DNA from 3 places in the Peribacillus sedimenti genome. Region 3 is predicted to be linked to each of the others. Evidence: riboswitches for the same ligand, from Rfam matches in the RefSeq annotation. Region 3 holds a riboswitch; each other region holds the start of a gene.
What was found. Region 3 has a riboswitch for thiamine pyrophosphate ahead of V1500_RS16675 (3-oxoacyl-ACP reductase). Riboswitches for the same ligand answer to the same signal wherever they lie in the genome.
Positions count from the first base shown of each region.

Region 1 (7,299 bases), 1.7 Mb from region 3:
GCTATTACTTATTTGTCCGTTCGAACGACCAGGCCGCAACGCAAAAAAAATGGCTTAACAAACAGAAGATAAATTTTTCCCAACACGAGTGGTACTTATATTATTACTACAGTTCCATATATTTAATATTACAAAAAAAGTACTCACAGGCCGATGAAATCCTGGTCCGCATCGTGCACCAGCAGCCCGACGAGCTATTTCTCGGAGCTGAAGTATATTATCATCTGGCTCTTGTAAAAGGCCAAATGGAACAGCCGGGACATGCTGTGCACTACGGAAGGAAGGCTCTCGGACTTTACACCAACCAATATAATATTAAGAGAATCCTGCATACTCTTATGGTGCTCGGCATCAATTATACCCATTCCGAGATTTATCCAGAAGCCCTGGAATGCTATAAACATCTTAAAAGGAATGCGGAGATTTTGGGAGATTCGGAATTAATGCAGCAGGTTTTCCATAACATCGGCTATCTGAAAAGAAAAATGGAACTCTTGGATGATGCTATAGATTATTTTAAGAAAAGCCTCGAATATCAGGAACAGGATAGCTTCCACTCCCTTGTGAGCCTGCACTCTTTGGCGGAAACCTATTACACTAGCGAAGATCATGCAAATGCAAGAGTTGCCTTCAACAAGCTTATGGAGGCCTCGAAGGAAACAGGGAACCAAATATACAGGATGATTTCCACCTTTTATCTCAGCCTTATAAATGGTGAGGAAACTAAAGGATATGACTACCTTGAGAATAAGCTCCTGCCTGTCCTGAAATCCTCAAGTGAATACCGGCAAGAGCTTCATACCTTCTCTTATCTGCTAGCCATGCACCTCCAGAAGACTAGAAGGTTTGAAGATGCAATAAAATATATATCTTAATGAAAAGGGGCAGATTTTATGAAGAAATTCTTGTTGATTTTATCTTTGGCCGTTTTTGCCATTTCAGCAGGAGGTACAGCCGACTTTGCCGGCAATGGTTCGAGCATTGACCATACCACTTCCCGTCCAATTTATCCTCCAGTGTGATGCCCGAAAGGATTGCGACCTCAATCCGAAAAACATTCATGGTGTTTACCTTTCAAACTGGAAAAACAAAAGATATCAAAACAATACAAGAGTTAATGGACGGCTTTATGGCCGTTCTTTTTATGGTGACGCTATGAAAAAAATTCCGTTTATGTTTTTCTATCTTGCTAAAGAAAAACAGCTATGGGGAAAAACAAATAATAATCATCAATGAATTTTACGGACACTAGCCACAGCGAAAAGGCAGCCGCCGCTGGCCCCCGGACGCCATGGTGGCCGACAAGTTTTGAGATTCCAAGGAGAATGGATAAAATAACGGCAAAAAATATGTACAGGCCAATTGTGAACCCGCAAATAAAACTTAAAATATACATGATAAAAGCTGACAAAAAATACCAGTATGCCTCTTTCACTTCGTCCTCCCCCTTTTTGTCATGTTTTTTTATTAAACGATTCTGTCACGAAAAAGTTGCAAAATGCTTGTAAAATTGATCCGGTCATTATGGCGTGGTGCGTTTAGAATTCAAACCTAGAGAGGTTGTTTTTTGCCAGCCCTGTGATATGATAACAATAATTAAATAACCAGCAGTCACTGGGGGAGTCTGTAAAAGGCTGAGATTGAACGAATGTTCTAGACCCTTTGAACCTGAACCGGATCATGCCGGCGGAGGGAAGTGAAGCATTTCGTTCATTCATTTTAGAACCTTATGCCCCGCTTCTTTCACCGAAGCGGGGCTTTTTGCTTTTCCTTCGGCTGCATACTTAATTGCAACTGCTTGCTCCCCTGCCCGGGAAGTGTCTGCTTAAGCCATGCATTAAAACGTTTAAGGAGGAACTCTGAATGGTCCAGATCCTAAAGCTTACTTTGACGGCAATGATTACAGCAGCAACAGCATTGACTTCTTCATTTGTGTATATTCCGGCTGGATTTGTAAAGATTTTTCCGCTCCAGCACTTAGCCAATGTTTTGGCTTCAGTCATGCTCGGCCCGTTTTATGCAGTTGCCCAGGCTTTTATCGTATCAGTTTTAAGGAATATGGCTGGCACCGGTTCAGTATTCGCTTTTCCGGGAAGCATGATCGGTGCTTTTGCCGCCGCCATTCTTTATAGGCAGACGAGGAGCATTGGCTTGGCAGCTGTTGGTGAAATAATCGGCACAGGCATAATCGGTGCCATCGCCTGCTACCCGATCGCTGTCCTGTTTTTGGGGCAAAAAGTAACTCTATTCGGTTTTATTCCCGCTTTCATCTTTAGTTCATTTACAGGAGCGGCCATGGCATTCATGATTTTAAAAATCTTCTTAAAAAACCGTTATTTGGAGGGATTCATTTATGAAAAAAGCATTAACAATCGCAGGCTCTGATTCTGGAGGCGGAGCAGGCATCCAGGCCGATTTAAAGTCATTTTCAGCGAACGGTGTCTTTGGAATGTCGGTAATTACAGCGGTAACCGCCCAAAACACCGTCGAAGTCCGTTCTGTCCAAAATATCGACACTTCCATGATCCGCGACCAGATTGAGGCGGTCTTTGATGACATCCAGGTGGATGCTGTCAAAATCGGAATGCTCAGTACGGCAGAAATCGTAAACACTGTTGCTGAAACACTGGCAAAATACAAGCCCAAACATATTGTTTTAGACCCTGTGATGATTTCGAAAAGCGGCCACCATCTGCTTCAGGAAGACGCAGTGGAAGCTTTGAAAAGCAGGCTGGTTCCGCTTGCCACCGTGATCACCCCCAATATTCCGGAAGCGGAGGTCCTGGTTGGCACAGTGCTTCAATCCAAGCAGGACTTGTATAAGGCGTGCATGACTATCCACTCCCTTGGCGCGAAAAGTGTGCTGCTTAAAGGGGGGCATTTGGCAGGTAATCCCAATGATTTATTCTATGACGGCGAAACCTTCACCTGGCTCCGTACGGAACGGATCGTGACCAAAAACACCCATGGAACCGGCTGTACTCTCTCAGCGGCCATTGCTGCCGGTCTTGCAAAAGGCTTGTCTTATATTGAATCCATTGAGTCAGCAAAGGAATATATCACTAACGCAATCCGGGAAAGTTTCTCTATCGGAAACGGGCATGGCCCGGTCCATCATTTTTATCAATTTCAAAACAAAGAGGGTGAATCATTATGATCGAGGATATAAAAAAATTGTTTAGTACGGTTCAGCAGAGGAATCCCCTTGTCCATCAAATAACGAACACCGTTACGATTAATGATTGTGCGAACGTGACACTGGCAATCGGAGGGTCTCCCGTCATGGCATCCAGTCCCGAGGAAGCGGAGGATATGGTAAAGATTGCGAACGCCCTTGTGATCAACTTTGGCACACTGGATGATTCTTCATTCGAAGCGATGCTTTTAGCTGGGAAAACGGCCAATCAGCTTGGCATTCCGGTTGTTTTCGACCCGGTTGGTGCAGGTGCGACCCCATTCCGGACAAAGCGGGCTGTACAATTATTGCAGGAGGTAAGGATCGGCATCATTCGCGGCAACGCCAGTGAAATGAACAGTTTGATCGGCGGGACGGCCGGCACACGCGGGGTCGATTCCGGAAATGTCGATACGGATATAACGAGGCTCGCCATGGATGTCGCGAACCAATTCCATTGTGTCGCTGTCATAAGCGGTGCACGCGATGTTATAAGCAACGGAAGTACTGCAATTTATTGTGATAATGGCCATCCTTTCCTTACGAAGATTACAGGGAGCGGCTGTATGGCTACCGCATTGATTGGTGTCTTTGCAGGTGCTGCCGAAGATATGATGGCTGCCGCTGTGGCTGGCATTTCAGTGATGAGCCTTGCTGGTGAGATGACATTCGGTGAAATGCAGACACCAGTTGGCGCTGGAACCTTCAGAGTGAAGCTAATGGACTGCATTTCAACGATGACAGACGAAATATGGGAAAATGGAGTGAAGCTAGTTGAAATTACATAACACCCCCGATTATAGCCTTTATCTAGTAAGTGAAGATGCCATGCCGGCCGAAAGCCTTCTGTCCATAGTTGAAAAAAGTATATCTGGCGGCGTAACGGTAGTCCAGCTTCGGGAAAAACATATCAGCGGGAAAGACTTTTATAACAAGGCCTCTCAGCTGAAAAAATTACTGGATTCATACAAGATTCCGCTGATTATCAATGACCGCATCGACATTGCCCTTGCTGTCGGCGCAGCCGGTGTGCACATTGGACAGGATGATATCCCAGCGAAAGCGGCAAGGAAGATGCTGCCGGATGGCATGTTATTGGGAGTATCCGTGCAAATCCCCGCCGAAGCGGTGCAGGCAGAAGCCGACGGTGCCGATTATATCGGAGCTGGCTCCGTTTTTCCGACAGCCACCAAAAATGATGCCAAGCTTATGGAACCAGGTGCACTTAACCAGATATGCGAGGTTGTCAAAATTCCGGTAGTCGCAATCGGAGGTATTAATAAAACTAATATTGCCACGATTTCAGACAGCGGCATCGCAGGAGCTGCCGTAGTATCTGCGATCACTCAGGCCGAAAATCCAGCAGAGGCAGCCTCCCTATTAAAAAAGCTGTTAGGCAAGTAGAATTTCACATTGTTAGATTGCATTTGCTTTAAGCAGCAAACCCCTTTTCGTTAAGGAAAAGGGGTTGTTTTTACATTCAAAAAGGGTTGAATTAAGGGTAAAATATCAAAATTTCAAGAGCAACTCTGTGAATACTCCATAAAAATTGAATTTGGAGAGTTCCAGCATAGGATTTGCTGAATGTATGAACGATATATCCGGTTTTATGAGCGAAATCCGGCCAGTCATGCGCGAAATATCCTTTTTTATGCTCGATATACGAATTTATGCTCGATATCCAGTTTTTATGCTCGAAGTCTGCTTCCTGCTCAGCCTCACTATATGTCTGAATATAAAGTTATGAGCAAATGGATACTTCTATTTCCTGCGTTAGTACTTATGCTCTTTAACAGCTCGCAGCACGCCGCCTGATAATCAATTGAGGGCCCTATTCAGCAAGCTCGGTATTCTTCGTTTCTTTTCCCAGCAATAATACGGAAAACGCACCGATCAGCACAGCTACCGTAAAGATCGTAAAGATTGCCGAAATCGATATGTCCCTGGCGACCAAATAACCTAGGAGGAGAGGTCCGAGGATACCGCCCACTCTTCCAATGGCAGCCGCCATGCCGGCACCAGTGCCGCGTATAGCGTCAGGATATTGTTCAGGCGTGTATGCATAAAGCGCACCCCACGCTCCCAAATTGAAGAAGGAAAGGAACATGCCTGATGTAATAAGCATCGGCAGACTTTCAGCGGACCCGAAGAAATAGGCACTTATCGCTGTTCCTATCAAATAGGTAACCAGGACAAACTTTCTTCCGATCTTTTCGATAAACCATGCTGCCGTAAAATAACCAGGGAGCTGTGCAAGGGTCATGATCAATACATATTGAAAGCTTTTAATTAAGCTAAATCCCTTCATTGACATGACGCTTGGAAGCCACAGGAACATCCCATAATAGGAAAACACGACACAAAACCAGAGAATCCATAGCATTGCAGTGTTTCGGCTATGCTCCTTGGCCCAAACCTTTTGCATGTTTTTTAGTACGGATGTTTTTTTCTTTTTAGTGAACCTTGGTGAATCAGGCAAGTTTAAGCGCAGGTAAAGTGCATACAAGGCTGGGACGGCACTCAAAAGCAAAGCGATTCTCCAGCCGTATTCCGGGATTACGAAATAGGAGATCAATGCTGCGATGATCCATCCAGCCGCCCAAAAACTCTCCAGCAAGACTACGACTCGTCCCCTTTTTTCCGCTGCTACGCTTTCGGACACAAGCGTGGAGGCAACAGGTAGCTCCCCTCCGAGACCCATGCCGATCAAAAAGCGCAATATTAGAAATAATGCAAAGGAACTGACTGCAGCCGATAAGCCGCTCCCAATGGAAAATAAAAGCAAGGTAACGATAAAAACGGATTTTCTGCCGATCCTGTCAGCCAGTACTCCAAACAACAGGGCTCCTGCTGCCATGCCAATGGAGTTGACACTGCCAATCCATCCGACACTTTCTGACGTAAGATTCCATTCTGCAGCGAGCGCTACAACGATGAACGAAAGCATGCCCACATCCATGGCATCAAACATCCATCCTAGTCCTGCTATCCCAAGCAGCTTTCTTTCTGACAACGTTTTTGAAGTTGTGTCTGCCATACAGCCCTCCAGTATTGAATATGTATAAAAATGTCAGTGATGCGGCCGGCTTCCGGCACTAATCCTTCACATTTCCGCCATAATTTTAACATTTTTTGCGCAACATTCCACTTCTTTTTGAAAACGGTGTAATATGCCTAAAATTGTCGAGACGAATATTTTCATAATATGTTACAATATTGTTAATTTTAACCCTCAATACGTACATTATGGTGTTGTAATCGCAGTTTGCTTGCAGCTTAGAAAAAACCGCCCATAAATAGTCTGTCTTCTTAGTAAGGAGTGTTTGTTATCAATATTTTTTTCCTGGCAGCGGCCATCGTATTCTCCATAGCCGCAAGCTATCTATTTCTCAATGACCGGATGGATGCCGCGAGCAGCGGATCAGAGTCAGTGCTGAAACGCTCCATCAAGGTAGGAGCCAGTTTTTTCATCAGCCATGTATTTGTTACTTTATCGTTTCATTATCAATACTCAGAAAAAGCGGCCATCTATTATGCTATTTTTCATGCCCTTATTTTCGGAATGTACTGCTACCTTTCTTTACAGCTGATCGGAAAGAGGGGCATGCTGCCAGGCTCTTATTTTCCTGCACTGATAGTGTCCCTTTGCCTGGTGATCGGCAGCGCAGAATTCGCGGGCGCCTACTATCTTTTTCAAAATGACAGCGATGTGAAACTGTATCAGGTCATCTTGAATTATATCTTGATAGCGGCTGTGAGTATGGCTAGCCTCCGCTATTTTTCTCAATTCAGAATTGAAGCGAAAAACCGGATCACTCATTTATGGCGTCTTTCGGGCTCTGCAGTCATAGGCATTTCCATAGCAAGCCTGCCCTATTTGATGATTTTGTCAGTGGCGGATGTTGATTCCCTTTTCTTTAATGATAGTGAGGTTGTTATTTTCATTCCTTACTGTATTCAATTACTTATTTTATCCTGTTTATTCCTGCTTCCGGACCTTTTGCGCGAAAAGCAATTCTTCGAGCAGGAGAAAAGGTATGAAGAGCAGCAGCATAACCATGATGCCTTATTCAAGCATCATCCAAATCCGGTTTTCCTGCTGGATGAAGACGGCCGTTTCCTGA
Region 1 covers NZ_CP143547.1:1,720,066-1,727,364, reverse strand. The annotation lists gene V1500_RS08510 (tetratricopeptide repeat protein) at 1-875, shown strand, start outside; gene V1500_RS08505 (hypothetical protein) at 961-1,236, shown strand; TPP riboswitch at 1,607-1,712, shown strand; gene thiW (energy coupling factor transporter S component ThiW) at 1,864-2,385, shown strand; gene thiD (bifunctional hydroxymethylpyrimidine kinase/phosphomethylpyrimidine kinase) at 2,354-3,157, shown strand; gene thiM (hydroxyethylthiazole kinase) at 3,154-3,963, shown strand; gene thiE (thiamine phosphate synthase) at 3,950-4,579, shown strand; gene V1500_RS08480 (MFS transporter) at 5,007-6,212, opposite strand; gene V1500_RS08475 (EAL domain-containing protein) at 6,495-7,299, shown strand, end outside.
Region 1: it holds a riboswitch for thiamine pyrophosphate, as region 3 does, so the genes downstream of both, thiW (energy coupling factor transporter S component ThiW) here and V1500_RS16675 (3-oxoacyl-ACP reductase) in region 3, are expected to answer to the same signal.

Region 2 (7,299 bases), 2.4 Mb from region 3:
CACTTTGTTATTGCTGCCGGATTTGTTCTTATTATGTATTTTGTTTGGAAAATAAAGAAGGCCCCTCCAATTGTAACAGTAAAAAAGTGGTCAGGAAAATGATGGAACAAAATAGGATCAATGAAGATATATTGGTCCATTGTTCCAGGAAAAGACAGCATACTCCAGGGCGGTCAATGATATGTGCAGCAATCAGCATATCCCAGCATGAATCCGGGATTTGATAGATCGCATTATTGACAAAGGCCTAATGCAAATAAGTGCAGAAGGGGTTAAAAAATGCATAAGAAAGCGTTTTCAATATTTTTTTTCTGAAAATATTTAATCCCCTTCACAGCAAGGCATGAATATGGAAAATGTCGTTATGTCATCCGTTGATTTACAGCTCAAGGTGCCTCCGTGTTTTTCGATAATTTCCTTACATACGAATAGACCAAGTCCAGTCCCGCGTTTCTTGGTGGTAATAAAAGGCTCGAAAATCGTCGGTATTATATCATTGGGTATCTTCGGACCATTGTTGGCTAAGCTTAAGGTCATATATCCTGAAGGCTTTTCGGCGGCGTTGATGTATATCGCCGGTGCAGGGACACTGGAAATTACATCTGTCGCATTAAGCACTATGTTAAGCAAAACCTGGCGAAATTCCTCCTTTGAGCCTTTTATATATATATCTTCCGGTATATTGCAAGTTATAGCGGCATTCACTTCGAGAATAGTAGGATATAAAAAATCAATTACTTCATTAACCAGCTCTCGAATAGAAAAAGTTTTTCGTTCATTTTCGCTGTTTTCTTTTTTTGATAGGCTTAGAAACTGTGTCACCCTGTAATTTAATTGCTCCAATTCCTTTGAAATTATATCCAAATATTTAATCTCTTTATTTTCTGATTGCAAAAGCTGGATAAAACCCATTATGGAAGTCAGTGGATTCCTGAACTCATGAACAAAGCTTGATGTCATTTGGCCAAGCAGAGTTAATCGATCTTTATGTGTTTGATTTAATAGATAATATTTTTTCTGCAGCGTTTCTGTGTTCATCGTTGAAAAATGAGATACTGCATGGAGAATATAACTGTCAAAGCATTCATTAAGGATTTTAAGTATACCTTCTTGCTGGAAAAAATTTATTTCAGCAGAAATAAGACGGGATAATATGATCGTTCTCCCAGCACTGATATCATAAATAAAATTATTAAAATCCGAACCAGCCTTATAGCTGCTTTCTGCTGCACTGCGGGCCAGAGCTTTGATTGAATCTATGTTTGAACGGCCCGAATGATATAAGGAGTTAATGATGATTTCGTAAAGAGCTTCACTATTTTGCCGGAAATTTATGTCCTGCCCTTCCTTTTCAAAAATTGAATGTTTAGAGTACCATTCAGTTAATATATGATCCTTTTCCTCCTGCAGGTATTGAACAATTTCTTCTATTGTGTATTCCATATAATCCTCCATAGACAGAAAATAGTCAAAACTATAATGAAAATATGTAGATTATTTAGAAGTCAGCCGATAAATACAGTTCAAAACGTTTGTAAACAATATAGTATTTTTTGAGATAGAAATTCGCGATGTTTTTTACTGCAATCCCTATATGTTTTTGGAAGAATGGTATGGTATTTTCTATTGGAAAACGGGATATCCGTTCATTGAACTACATTGATATGGTAATAAATAACATCATTCTGTAATTCTTTCGATGCATTGTAGTTAAAATCCTCCATTAAAATCAGAAAAAGTGTAAAAAAGACCGGGAAAAAAGTGGGAAAAAGGAAAAGCGGCTGTCCATGAACAGCCGCCGTCCTGAAATCTCGTGCTAATTTCCTATCAGGATATAGGATACAAGTTAGATCTTTGTATCAGCAAAAGGTTCGATATGAATGATTGCATAGGTGACTCTGTGAATCCTTCGCAGTTTATCCTCAACTTCCTCAGTAATCCTATGGCTTTCCACCACATTTAAAAGAGGTTCTACAAATATCGTTGCTTCAAGAAGAATTTCATTGCCATGCATTCTGCCTCTTACATTCGAGGTTTCTTTTACTCCTGGAACTGAATCTATTGTTTGATGTATATCCCTTAGTGTCGGCTCATCGAACCCATCTATCAGTGTATGTGAGGCTTCACGGAAAATTTCCCAGGCTGTTTTGCAGATAATGACACCGACAATGACAGCTGCTGCAGAATCAAGCCATCCTACGCCAAATCTACTGCCAACGATCCCTATAAACGCCCCTGCACTTACAAGGGCATCTGCCTTATTATCCTGTGCCACTGCATTGATTGATGCGCTGTTCGTTTTTTTACTCAAATTTACATTATAGCGGTATATGGCATACATGAAAATGGCAGAGAATAAAGCGGTATATGCAGCAGCCATGTCCGGTTTTCCCTGTGAATGGTTAAAGATGGCCTGGAATCCATTATATATTACCTGGATTCCTACAGTTATCATGATAAGCGCCGCCACAAGGGATGCGATCGTTTCAGCCCTTTGATGACCATAAGCATGATTTTCATCGGGAGGACGCCTGGATATTCTTAATCCTATTAGTACTGCCAGGGAAGCGATAATATCAGTAGTATTATTTAATCCGTCAGCCCATAACGCTCTGGAATCGCCAATATGTCCGACTGTTAATTTTAGGGCTGAGAGAAAAATATATGCAGCAATGCTTATATAGGCTCCTTTTTCAGCAGACGCCTGTTTGGTATCATGATTCATTCCGTTACCTCCATGCTGTATTTGAATAAAAGCGGGAACAGGGGACACTTTTGCTTTGCTTTTCATCTGGATCAAAAGCCGGAAATAAGTCTTGAACTTATAACAAACTAGTAGTATATTTTTACCGAGGATAAAAAAATAATACGTCCACAAGGGGAGCCAAAAAAGGCTGAGAGTGAGCGAGTGAGTTCTGACCCTAAGAACCTGTTAGTTAATGCTAGCGTAGGGATGTGGTTTTGGATCAAGCAATACTGGGACTGTCCATTACCGCCCTGGTATTGCTTTTTTTGTTGATAAAAGCTATGCCGGGAGTGCTCCAGAATGCTTCTCTTGAATGGAGAAGGAGGAAATCATGAAAAATAAAACTTTATTTATGGTAGAAGTTGCGGTTTTTGCAGCGCTGGCGTTGCTGCTCGATTGGGTATCAGGAGTCGTTTTTTCAAGGATTTGGCCGCAAGGGGGGTCCGTTTCCATTGCAATGGTTCCCGTATTCCTGATGGCTTATCGCTGGGGTTTGAAAGGGGGCCTGTTGACGGGATTTCTTTTGGGAATGCTCCAAATGGTCCTTACTTACGCTCAGGTTGTCCATCCAGCCCAGGGTTTTCTTGAATACTTCCTTGCATTTACACTCGTAGGAGCGGCAGGCTTGTTTACGAACTCTGTGAATGGCAACCTTGAAGTTGGAAAAAGAACAAAAGCGTACACCTATGCTGTTCTTGGCATTTTCATCGGAAGTTTTCTGCGTTTCTTATGCCATTTTGCCGCGGGAATAATCTTCTGGGGTTCTTATGCTCCAGAGGGACAGCCTGTAGCACTCTATTCGTTAATCTACAACGGCACTTATATGCTTGCGAGCTTCATACTTTCGGCAATAGTAGTCGTTATGTTATATTCTGCTGCAGCAAAAGTTCTACTAAGAAAATCATATCAGTCATAAGCATTATAACCGGTTCCTTGTGGGCCGGTTTTTTGATTTGTATCCAAAATCCGCCGCCTTGAATCCCTGGTCATTTTCAGTGTAAAATTACACTAAAAATGACAGAGGCGGAACATGGATAAACAGACTGTTATAAGCATTATCACGGATAAAATAAAATTGGTAAGAGTAGAAATGGACTATACCCAAGACAAAATGGCGGAAGTTCTCGGGGTTTCTAAGAAAACACTGGTACAAATTGAAAAGGGCCGGTCAACTGCCGGATGGACGGTGATAGTAGCTGTATGTGCCCTTTTTCGGGAGAGTGAGGTCCTGCAGTCGGCATTGGGAGGAGACCCGCTTGAAGTAGCCGAGACGATTGCAAGAGACGGGCTAAACTACCGGAAGGAGAAAACCCTTGGCGGAAAGGTCTGGTGGAAAGTGATTGCGCGGGATCAGAGCTATATCCTGCAGCAAAATATGATTAGCCATCATTTTCGGATACTTGATGAGGACAACTACCGTATATACAGTACCTTCGAAGAAAATGAGGCTAAAGCCAGATTTGAGGAATTGATTGAGGACGAAAAACGATAAGGGTCGTTGAAGCCTTTGGCGATTGGAATAATTTACAATCCCAGAATTGAAAAAATCCGTTTTATTTCATACATATTGTGGAAGGATTGTAAGAGGAACATATTGCACCTGCTTGTTTTTCATAAATTATTCGTCTCATCAAAGGTCAGAGAAAAAAGGAGAGAAGAGTGTTATGGCTGAAAAGGAACATGTAGTCCAAAAGGATGGACACATAAATACTGATAATGTAGACAAGGCATTAGATAAGATTCCTTCACAAGAGATGGATGATATTTTAAGAAGCTTTGAAGAATTTAGGACTTATCTTGAAAAAAGACTGGATTTGGCCAAAAATATTGGATTAAACAATGAACAGCTCGCAAAGATTGGGGAAAAGGTAGCGGACTATTTAGCCGAAAAAGTGGAGCCGAGGAATCGCGAAGAAAAGCTTCTCCAGGAGTTATGGATATCAGGAAATGAAGGCGAAAGGCATATGCTTGCCCACTTGCTGGTCAAACTGGTAGATAAATCACAGTAAAAATGGCTGCAGACTCTTCTGCAGCCGCTTTTATGAGGTTTATTCGTCATTACTTTGCGATCAGTACAGGGCAATGTGCTTCTTTGGCAACCGTACTGCTTGTACTTCCGAGAAACAACTTCTTCAAGCCGCTTTTTCCGCTGTTGCCGATAATGATTAAATCGGCTCCTTCATGTGCCGCATATTCCGGAATGCATGTGGCTGGATTTCCCTCAAGTATTATAAATCTGCCCTCTACCTGATTGTCACGCAAAATGGCAAGTGCCGTTCTTTCTGCCAGGCTGCTGCTGTTTTTGACAACCGTATGCGTTTCTTGGTTTAGAACAGCATTTGATTGTTCGGAAGCCAATAGGGAGGGAATCTGGGTTGGATCGAGTAACATTGCGTCATTTGTAATTCCAAAACCACTGGCATTCCCGACCGTTTTCTGTTCTACTTTCTCGTTGGAGACATGGACGATTGTCAAGGATGCATCTGGCACTGTTTTTTTTACCTTTACCCCCCATTCAATCGCCTTTTTTCCACCCTCACTTCCATCAAAAGCAACCAAAATATACTTAAAATGAGCTAACATGTATAGCGCTCCCCTCCTGAAAATGAAAAAATTCTCCACTGTTTACAGTTTGCTGCTGTCTATCAAATTCTTATGCTTCATAATTTTTTACCCGTTGGCGCCTAGTCCTAGTCATGCAGAAAGAGAATTTCCATACAAGTGAAGTACATTTCTACGCACCATGTGCCATATCAGTTAGACTGCAGCTGATTTGCGGCAAAAACACAGCTATAATATATAGTCTCGCGATAGAATTAGGAATTTTGACTTATTTTTACGACAGAATTTTACAAATGAGTCCATAGTCTACTGTGCTTAAAGGCAAATTCCGCTATTCTATTAATAAGTGAATGGAAAAATGAGGTGATAGACATGCATCAAAACGACGCAAAGATACACCCTACCATCAAACGATGTCTAAAGCATTTAAATATTTTGGGTGCTGATGACAAGACGAAGCAAATCGTTTATATGTATATGGAAACACTGGCAAAAGAAATTACAGATGATGACAATGGCAAAGAAGGTATTCCCGAAAGCTGACTCTGTTTAGTTGAAATATTTGTTAAAGAACAACCTATCAGGTTGTTTTTTATTTTTCTTCAATGCAATTCTTCCACGTTCTACAAAATACTCTTTTATTCTCTTAATCCAAGCGATTTTTACTTTGTCGTATAAAGCCAATCAGGTGTGAAAAATGCGTAATTGGGTATATATAGGTAAAAATCCGGCCACATCATGCACTTTTTTTGTTTTTAACAGATATAAAAGGGTTTAGATATGAGAATAGGGGGTTCATATGAAAGGGGTTAACAGATTCTTTCTTAAAGGTGTAAGCCGTTTGAAGCCTGCTTGGATCATTCAAACAGGTGTAATTCTCTTTTCAATGGTTTCCTTGATTGCTGTTGGTTTTTTGTATTTCTTTAAGCCGGATACCAATATAAGCAATCTGGATGACCAGCTTAAAAAGTCCACCGAGATTTATGACATGGATGGCAAGCTTGCCAGTAAGATTACCGCAAATAAAATGGAGGGGATACCTATCGAGGAGGTACCCGACTATGTAAAAGAGGCTGCGGTAGCCGTTGAAGACCAAAGATTCTATAAACATAACGGTGTGGATTATAAATCGATCATGCGTGCCTTTTATCAAAATGTCAAGGCTGGCGGCATCGAAGAAGGCGGCAGCACCATTACGCAGCAGCTAATAAAGATTTCGCTTCTCGAGCCGGACAGGACGTACAAACGAAAATTGGAAGAATTTTTTCTTGCAAGGGAGATAGAGAAAAAATATTCCAAAGATGAAATCTTGGAAATGTATCTTAACAAGATTTACTTTGGCCATGGGGCTTGGGGAATTAAAAATGCAGCAAGAATCTATTTCGATAAAGAAGTAAAGGAGCTTACAATCGCAGAGTCAGCGATGCTGGCTGGCATAATTAACGTACCAACTGCCCTGGATCCATACAATAACCCGGAAGATTCACTTAAGAGAAGAAATCTAGTACTGAAGAGGATGAAGGATCAAAAATTAATCACCGAAAATCAATATACTGAGGCAGTTGAAGAAAGGGTTACGTTAAACAAGGGGAAAAATAAAGGAGACCCATTAAAAGGAAAGTATCCATACTATGTGGACCATGTCCTGACAGAAGCTTCTAAGGTCTATAACCTCGACCTTGATGAGCTATTGACTGGCGGTTACAAAATTTATACCAGCCTGGATCGGGATATGCAGAAGGCAATGGAGGATGTATATAAGGATGATTCCAACTTTCCAAAAGGAACGAGTGACAAAATGGTTCAAAGCGGGGCAGTTCTGGTTGACCCTAAGACCGGCGGAATAAGGGCCTTGGTTGGAGGCAGAGGGGAACATCAGTTTATGGCTTATAATCGTGCCACCCAATTAAAAAGAAGTCCTGGTTCTACGATGAAGCCTTTGGCCGTTTACACACCGGCTCTGGAAGAAGGCTACAAGATTACAGACGAGC
Region 2 covers NZ_CP143547.1:983,892-991,190, forward strand. The annotation lists gene V1500_RS05025 (DedA family protein) at 1-102, shown strand, start outside; gene V1500_RS05030 (histidine kinase N-terminal domain-containing protein) at 322-1,443, opposite strand; gene V1500_RS05035 (cation diffusion facilitator family transporter) at 1,847-2,725, opposite strand; TPP riboswitch at 2,868-2,971, shown strand; gene thiT (energy-coupled thiamine transporter ThiT) at 3,078-3,662, shown strand; gene V1500_RS05045 (helix-turn-helix transcriptional regulator) at 3,777-4,238, shown strand; gene V1500_RS05050 (DUF3243 domain-containing protein) at 4,411-4,755, shown strand; gene V1500_RS05055 (universal stress protein) at 4,805-5,329, opposite strand; gene V1500_RS05060 (hypothetical protein) at 5,681-5,851, shown strand; gene V1500_RS05065 (PBP1A family penicillin-binding protein) at 6,108-7,299, shown strand, end outside.
Region 2: it holds a riboswitch for thiamine pyrophosphate, as region 3 does, so the genes downstream of both, thiT (energy-coupled thiamine transporter ThiT) here and V1500_RS16675 (3-oxoacyl-ACP reductase) in region 3, are expected to answer to the same signal.

Region 3 (7,299 bases):
TTCAATTTTATATTGATCCGGGTATCACCAGCTACCTCAATAAAATCCGTATGGACACTTTCTTTATTGAGAAAGTTCTTGACAAAAGAACCAGTAAAGCCGCCAACAAACCCCAGTGCTATGTTTTCAATGCCTATACGGTTTAACACCCTGGATACATTTATGCCTTTTCCGCCCGGGAATTTAGCTTCACGGTTAGTACGATTTAGATGGCCTGGTTGAAAATTGTCTACTTCCACAATGTAGTCAATGGAAGGATTAAGGGTAACCGTGTAAATCATGCTGTCACTACCTTTGCTTTTGTGTTTTTAATAATTAATTCCAGCCCTGAATCATCATTATCATCTGTAATCATAACGGCCTCGTCTATCTCTGCAACCTTGGCGAAAGTAGCTTCATTAAGTTTCGTGCTGTCCACCAGGACAAATGCCTCGGTCGACAGCTTCAGTGCTGTTTTCTTCAGCAGCGCCTCGTCCGGATCAGGTGTAGTGTAACCCAGCTGGAAATGTACTCCGTTCATTCCAAGGAAACATTTGTCAAACCGGTATTGCTGGATGAAATCAATTGCGGCACTGCCAATGATGGCATCCGTGGAAGCTTTAATCTGTCCGCCCACTATCATCGTTTTTATTCCCATCTCAGCCAATAACGGTATATGTGTAATTCCATTGGTCAGAACAGTAACATCCTTGCCTTTTAAGTATGTGATCATTTCCATGACAGTTGAACCTGCATCAAGATAAATGCAATCGCCTTTTTGGATAAAAGAAGCTGCGGCCTCGGCGACTCTCCGTTTTTCATCCAGATGTTTATTCGTCTTTTCCCTGACAGAAAGCTCAAATCCTTTCTTCTGCAACAGAGCAGCTCCTCCATGTACCCGTTTTAGGAGCTTCATATTTTCTAACTGAACCAAATCCCGTCTTATTGTTGATTCAGAAGCGTCTAATTCATCGAGTAAGTCTTGGAGTTTAACAGTTCCATTTTCCTTTAGCATCGAAATAATTACTTGGTGTCTTTCCGTAGTTAACAAAAAGGTTCACCTCCAATTTCTTAATTCCATAATATATAAACCGCTTTCAAAAATCAATCATTTTCTCTCAAAACCAATCAAAAAGTTTCACTTTTTCAAGAAAAACGTTCACAAACGTTCACTATATCCTCCCATTGTATTGTAAAGCATGCACAAAAATCCTTCTATGTCAGGCTTTAAACGAAACTTTACATTTGATGCTAGGCAGCTTGATTGAAGATTAATGAACGCCTTTTGGGGGTATATAAACATAACATCTTGGGAAAGGAGCGAAGTAGATGAACCATGTTAAGGCACTCATTATCAAATTCATCATGATTGCTGCGGTACTAGGCATCGTCCTCACCGGTATATTTGGCGTTGATTTCAGTGACAGCATTTTCATAAGCGTTATCTTGACTATTGTGGCGTATCCTTTTGGTGACTTGCTTATTTTTCACCGTACTTTTGACCATTCGGACTTGGCAAAAAGGAACATTACCGCAACGTTAGCCGATATAGCCCTGGTATTTGTGTTAATTTGGATGCTTGAAGAGGCAGTACAATCAGTTGGAGATAATCTCATTCTCGGGGCTTTCTTATCAGCCATTGTAATTGGTGTTGGGGAGTGGTTCTTTCATAAATTCCTAGAAAACCATATTCTTCACGAAGACCGTATTAAAGACAGAACGTAGAATTTATATGCAACATAGATAAACGAAAAAAACCATCTCCTGTCGAGATGGTTTTTCCGTAGCAATCAACAGGCTGTGATCTTTATTATCATAACCTTTGAAGTGCCTTTTCTGTTTCTTGAAGGGATCAGCTTCTGATATGCAAGATTCAAACTCTCTAAAGCATCCTCGATAAAGAACTGCAAATCACAATCCTGGATAGGGATTTCAACCTCGCCGAGTTCCTTTAAAGCCTTAAGTTTATCCTCATAATATGTAAGCATGAACGCATCCCTTACGAGATATCTTCAACTTCATGTATTAAATTACGACACATAACATAAAAACCCTTTCATAATTTGTAAAATAATAGAATTTTTTCGTAGAATTCCATATATTAGTCAACATAAATACCAACGGAGTTTTTTTAAAAAAGTTTTGAAAAATGGTGGCTTCATATAGAAGAGTAAATATTTTGGGGGACCTAGAAAAAAATCTAATTCACATATCTATATTACCTTCTTCTCATCAACTCTCCCAGGTATCGGCTATAATTATTTTGGAGCATTTCATCAAGGCGTGGGGGTAGAAATAAGAATATGGACGGCATTTTTGGAGTTTGAGGAATACATGCCAGAAATATTATTTGAGTATTTTATATGCTTTAATCAAGACAGATCGTCAGCGATGATTAATGCCAGGGAAAGAATGTTTAAATAACTAAAGAGCAGGGAAAGACCTGCCCTTCGCGTGTGGATTGTTATGTTCTTATTATTGGAAAAGACAGGCGATCCCTTCGAGAAGAGTACCCGTTGTTATGTTCTCCTATCATAACTTATAAAGAGAATGGGATTCGGACCGTAAAGGTACTACCCTGTCCGATTTGACTGTCAACCCTGATCATTCCGTTATGAATATCCACTATCCATTTTGCAATGGAAAGCCCAAGCCCATGGCTGCCCATTTGACGTGACCTTGCCTTGTCCGCCCTGTAAAAACGGGTAAAGATTCGGTCATAATCTTCTGGTTTGATACCGATCCCGCTATCTGAAACCTTAATGACCAATTCATTGGCGTCCACGGATATGGCCAGGCTGACGCGGCCCCTTTCAGGAGTATATTTAATTGCATTGTCCAATAAAATGTATAAAAGCTGTGATAGCTTTTCGGGATCTCCTACTGTGATTAAAGAATCTGGAGCGAGAAAATCCAGTTGGATCTTTTTCGCAGCTGCCAGCGATTCTACAGAATATACGGCTTTTTCTGCAGGAGGACGGAAATCGAACGTTACGTTTTCACGTTCAATATTCTTGGAATCCGAGCGTGCCAGCGTCAATAAATCCCCAACCAGCCTTGTCATCCGTTTCACTTCATCCTTCATGCCAGCCATAAGCTTACGGGAAAAATCATCTTCCTGTGTTTCCACCGTCATTTCCATTGCATCGATGGAAGAAAGCATGACACTAAGCGGGGTCCGTAATTCATGGGAAGCATCAGCGACAAATTCCCTCTGGCGGTCAAATGCCCTGGATATTGGCTCCATCGCCTTCTTTGACATGACATAGCTAAGGAATAATGCCACACCTGAAAAAAGGACGACAATGGAAACAAGAATAATCAACAGCCACTTAAATAACTGATAGGCAAATGAAATATCCTTCCCCACATATATGGTTCCGACGAATTGGCCTTTATAATAAATCGGCTGTCCTGCCAGCATTAGACGAAAATCTTTCTGGCGATTGGATTGAATTCTTTCTTCGTGCTGCATGTCCCTGCCGTTTGGGCGGCTATGGGAAAAATGTGCGTCCAGTCGAACCTGTCGGATGTCGTCATGGCCTTCAGGATTCCAGCCTTCCAAAAGTCTCAATACATCCTGCTGTAATTCAGGGAATTCTTCATCCCCCATTACCAACTCTCCATCAGGATTGACCACATAATAGAAGAATTGGTCGACCCCCAATAATACGACTTCCTGATTACCTCTATTCCGCAATCCCCTGGGAGAGTTTTCATCGATAAATTCTTGGATAATATTCGCTTCCTGACCTGCCAATGACTTTATTTCCCGTTCCTGATCCTTCAAAATAATGAAATATAATAGAAAAAATACAATAAAAACAAATAGGACGAGAAACAACATAAGAAGTCCGCTGTATGAAAAGGTCAAGCGCCTCTGTGTATCGCTAAAAACGTCCTCTTTTCCCCGTTTGCGCAATTCGTGGAAAAAAGAACGGAAGTCAATTTTCAATTTTATACCCTACCCCTCGTATACTATGAAGCATGTCATATTTCCCCACACTATCCAGTTTTTTTCGAAGCAGTTTCACATGTGCATCTATGGTTTTCATCGATACATCGGAATCATATCCCCAAATCCGATCCATGATGACTTCTCTGGTAAGTACCTGACCTTTATTCTGGACAAGTAAATCCAATAGCTGAAATTCACGGGGGCTAAGCTGGACTGCTTGTTGTGCCCGCCTTAAAACCTGGCTTGACCTGTTTAAAACAATGTCATGAAATTGAGTTTCCTCCTCCAGAATCGGGGCATAATTCCTGCGGGAAAGTGCCCTCAGACGAGCAAGCAATTCATCTATTTCAAAGGGTTTTACTAAATAATCATCCGCCCCTGAATCCAGCCCCGCAATCCGGTCTTCCACAGCATCCTTTGCCGTCAGCATGAGAATAGCACCAGCATATCCCTCTTTCCTTAGCCGCCGGCAAACATCAATTCCATCTCCGTTTGGCATCATCCAGTCAAGGATCAATACATCGTGGTAGCTGGAGACAGCGTAATAATAAGCATCTTCCCCCTCCTTTACCCATTCAGCGTTTATACCTGCTTTTTTCTTCAGCATATAAACGATCAATTCGCCAAGTTTTACATCATCCTCTGCCAAAAGAACATTCATTGGGATAACTCCTTTTCACTATATTTCATTAAAATCCAAAAGCATTTGTATTGCTAGTATTGCTAGTATAGCGTAAAGCTAAGAACAGAATAAAATTAAAGGCGATTGGACCATTCAAAAATAGTCGTGTCAAAAGAAAGACTAATCTTGATAAATTGATTCTAGTAAAGAAAAATGAAAAATAGGTGAAAATCAACTAAATCAATGTGCTCTATTATTTTATTGAGTATAATAGTTCATTTTGTTTTACTTCTATGCAGAGTGTGCTTATGATGAAATAAAGTACATATAAACTACTAGGGGTGCCTAAGTATAGGCTGAGAGAAAAACTGCTGTTTTTTAACCCTTTGGACCTGATCTGGATCATGCCAGCGTAGGAAAGTAGGCTTCTTAAAACAAAGACTAATCTTTGCTGATAAGCCAGGTCCTTTTTGGGATCTGGCTTTTTTGCATTCTGGAGGAGAATAAATGATGAAATTAAGCGAACAAATCGTGTTGGTAACTGGAGGAAGCCGAGGTTTGGGGGCTGAGACTGTAAAAGCGTTTGCCAGGGAAGGTGCAAGAGTCGTAATTAACTATTTTGAAAGCTTTGACAAGGCTGCGGCTCTTCAGCAATCATTAGGAGAAAATGCGATAGCCATAAAGGCTGATATTCGAAATCCTGAAGAGGTGCAGCATATGTTCGAGGAGGCTAAGCGGTTCTTTGGAAACCCCGTTACAACCATTGTCAATAATGCACTTGTCAATTTCCGTTTCGATCCAATCGCTCGGAAAGATGCATCCGCCATTGCCTGGGATGATTACCATTCCCAACTGGAGAGCGCAGTTCGAGGTTCTTTACATACCATTCAGGCTGGACTTGAAGACATGAAGGAAATGGGGTTCGGACGAGTGGTCAATATCGGTACTAACCTGTTCCAAAACCCTGTCGTTCCATATCATGACTACAATACCAGCAAGGCTGCACTCCTAGGCTTTACCCGAAATATGGCCAACGAATTGGGGCAATTTGGCATTACTGTCAATATGGTCTCCGGAGGATTGTTAAAAGCGACTGATGCTAGCAGCGCAACCTCTGCTGAAGTATTCCAGCTCATTGAATCTTCGACGCCTCTCAGGAAGGTAACCGAACCAGCAGAGGTCGCCGATACCATAGTCTTCTTTGCATCTGAGTGGGCAAGGGCCGTCACTGGACAAAATCTGGTCGTGGATGGCGGGCTGGTAATGGATTAACATTACGTCATCCTATTTCCACACTTAAATCGGTAAAAAAAAAGACCCTCTCAATATTCCGAGGGTCTTTCCTTTCCCTATACACTGAATGTTTTTTGGCGCTTGAACTCATCCTTTATTTGCGCTAATAGCCCAGGATTTGTCAACACCTCATACCCTGTTAACGCCATTGCCTTCGCTCCCAAAATCATCGCTTCTCTTCCCTGCTCGCTCATGGATGCGTCACGGAATTCGTACGTATGGCATGCGTAAGCTTCGTTCGTAATCTTAACATATGGGTGGATGGCTGGGACTACCTGGCTGACATTGCCCATATCCAGTGAGCCAGATCCATCCCTTTGTGTCTGGATTTCGTTTTCATCCACGCCCAGAGCAATTAATTCCTTTGTGAAAGCATCAGATAGGGCTGCATTTGTGACCATATCATCATAAGAAAATTCATAAAACGATGATTTCATGGTCGCACCTGTTTGTAAGGCTGCCCCCTCAGCACAGCACTTAACTTTTCCAACCAGTTCATTCACATATTCCCTTTTAGCTGCCCGCACATAAAATTGAGCTACTGCATAGTCAGGCACAACATTCGCTGCCTTGCCTCCCTCCGTTATAATGCCGTGTATCCTTGCATCAGAAGTAATATGCTGCCTCAAAGCATTTATGCTGTTAAATGTCTGAAGCACCGCATCCAAGGCATTAATGCCAAGATGCGGACTTGCTGCAGCATGTGACGCCTTGCCGAAGAACTCAAATTGGATTGCATCCATCGCCAAAGATGTACCACTTTTCATGTAACTGTCCAAAGGATGGACCATTAAAACAACATCCACGTCGTTAAATATTCCTTCCTCAGCCATAGTAACTTTTCCGCCTTTTGTTTCTTCCGCCGGTGTACCAAAAACGATTACCTTTCCGCCTGTTTCTGAGATTACTTTGCTCAGGCCGATCCCTGCAGCAATTCCCATAGTACCAATAAGATTATGTCCGCATGCATGGCCAACCTCTGGCAGTGCATCATATTCCGCCATGAAACCGATCGTTGGCCCTTCTTTGCCGCTGTCATATGTTGCGGTAAAAGCTGTCTGCAGGCCGCAAGTACCCATTTCAACGGAAAAACCATGCTTTTTCAATGTTTCCGCAAGAATGGCAGAAGCCTTAAACTCTTCATGTCCAAGTTCGGGATTTTCTCCTATATAAATACTAATGTCATAGAATTCCTGGCGATGGTTTTCGATTCCATCAATAATGCTTTGCTTCATGATATCATTCCTTTTGGTTATTTTTTCTATCTACTCTTATAAAACCAAAAAAAGAGCTGCCATACAAGACAACTCTTTGGCTGATTCTTCCAAACTACTCATAATCCTACGGTCCCTTATCACCTACAGCACCTTTGCAAGGAAATCCCGTGCACGCTTGCTTTGTGCTGCTGTAAAAAATTGATCGGGAGAAACATCTTCTACAATCATCC
Region 3 covers NZ_CP143547.1:3,379,507-3,386,805, forward strand. The annotation lists gene pfkB (1-phosphofructokinase) at 1-281, opposite strand, end outside; gene V1500_RS16650 (DeoR/GlpR family DNA-binding transcription regulator) at 278-1,030, opposite strand; gene V1500_RS16655 (DUF2512 family protein) at 1,309-1,704, shown strand; gene V1500_RS16660 (hypothetical protein) at 1,770-1,967, opposite strand; gene V1500_RS16665 (sensor histidine kinase) at 2,519-3,934, opposite strand; gene V1500_RS16670 (response regulator transcription factor) at 3,924-4,598, opposite strand; TPP riboswitch at 4,887-4,995, shown strand; gene V1500_RS16675 (3-oxoacyl-ACP reductase) at 5,070-5,831, shown strand; gene V1500_RS16680 (M20 family metallopeptidase) at 5,909-7,087, opposite strand; gene V1500_RS16685 (amino acid ABC transporter ATP-binding protein) at 7,211-7,299, opposite strand, start outside.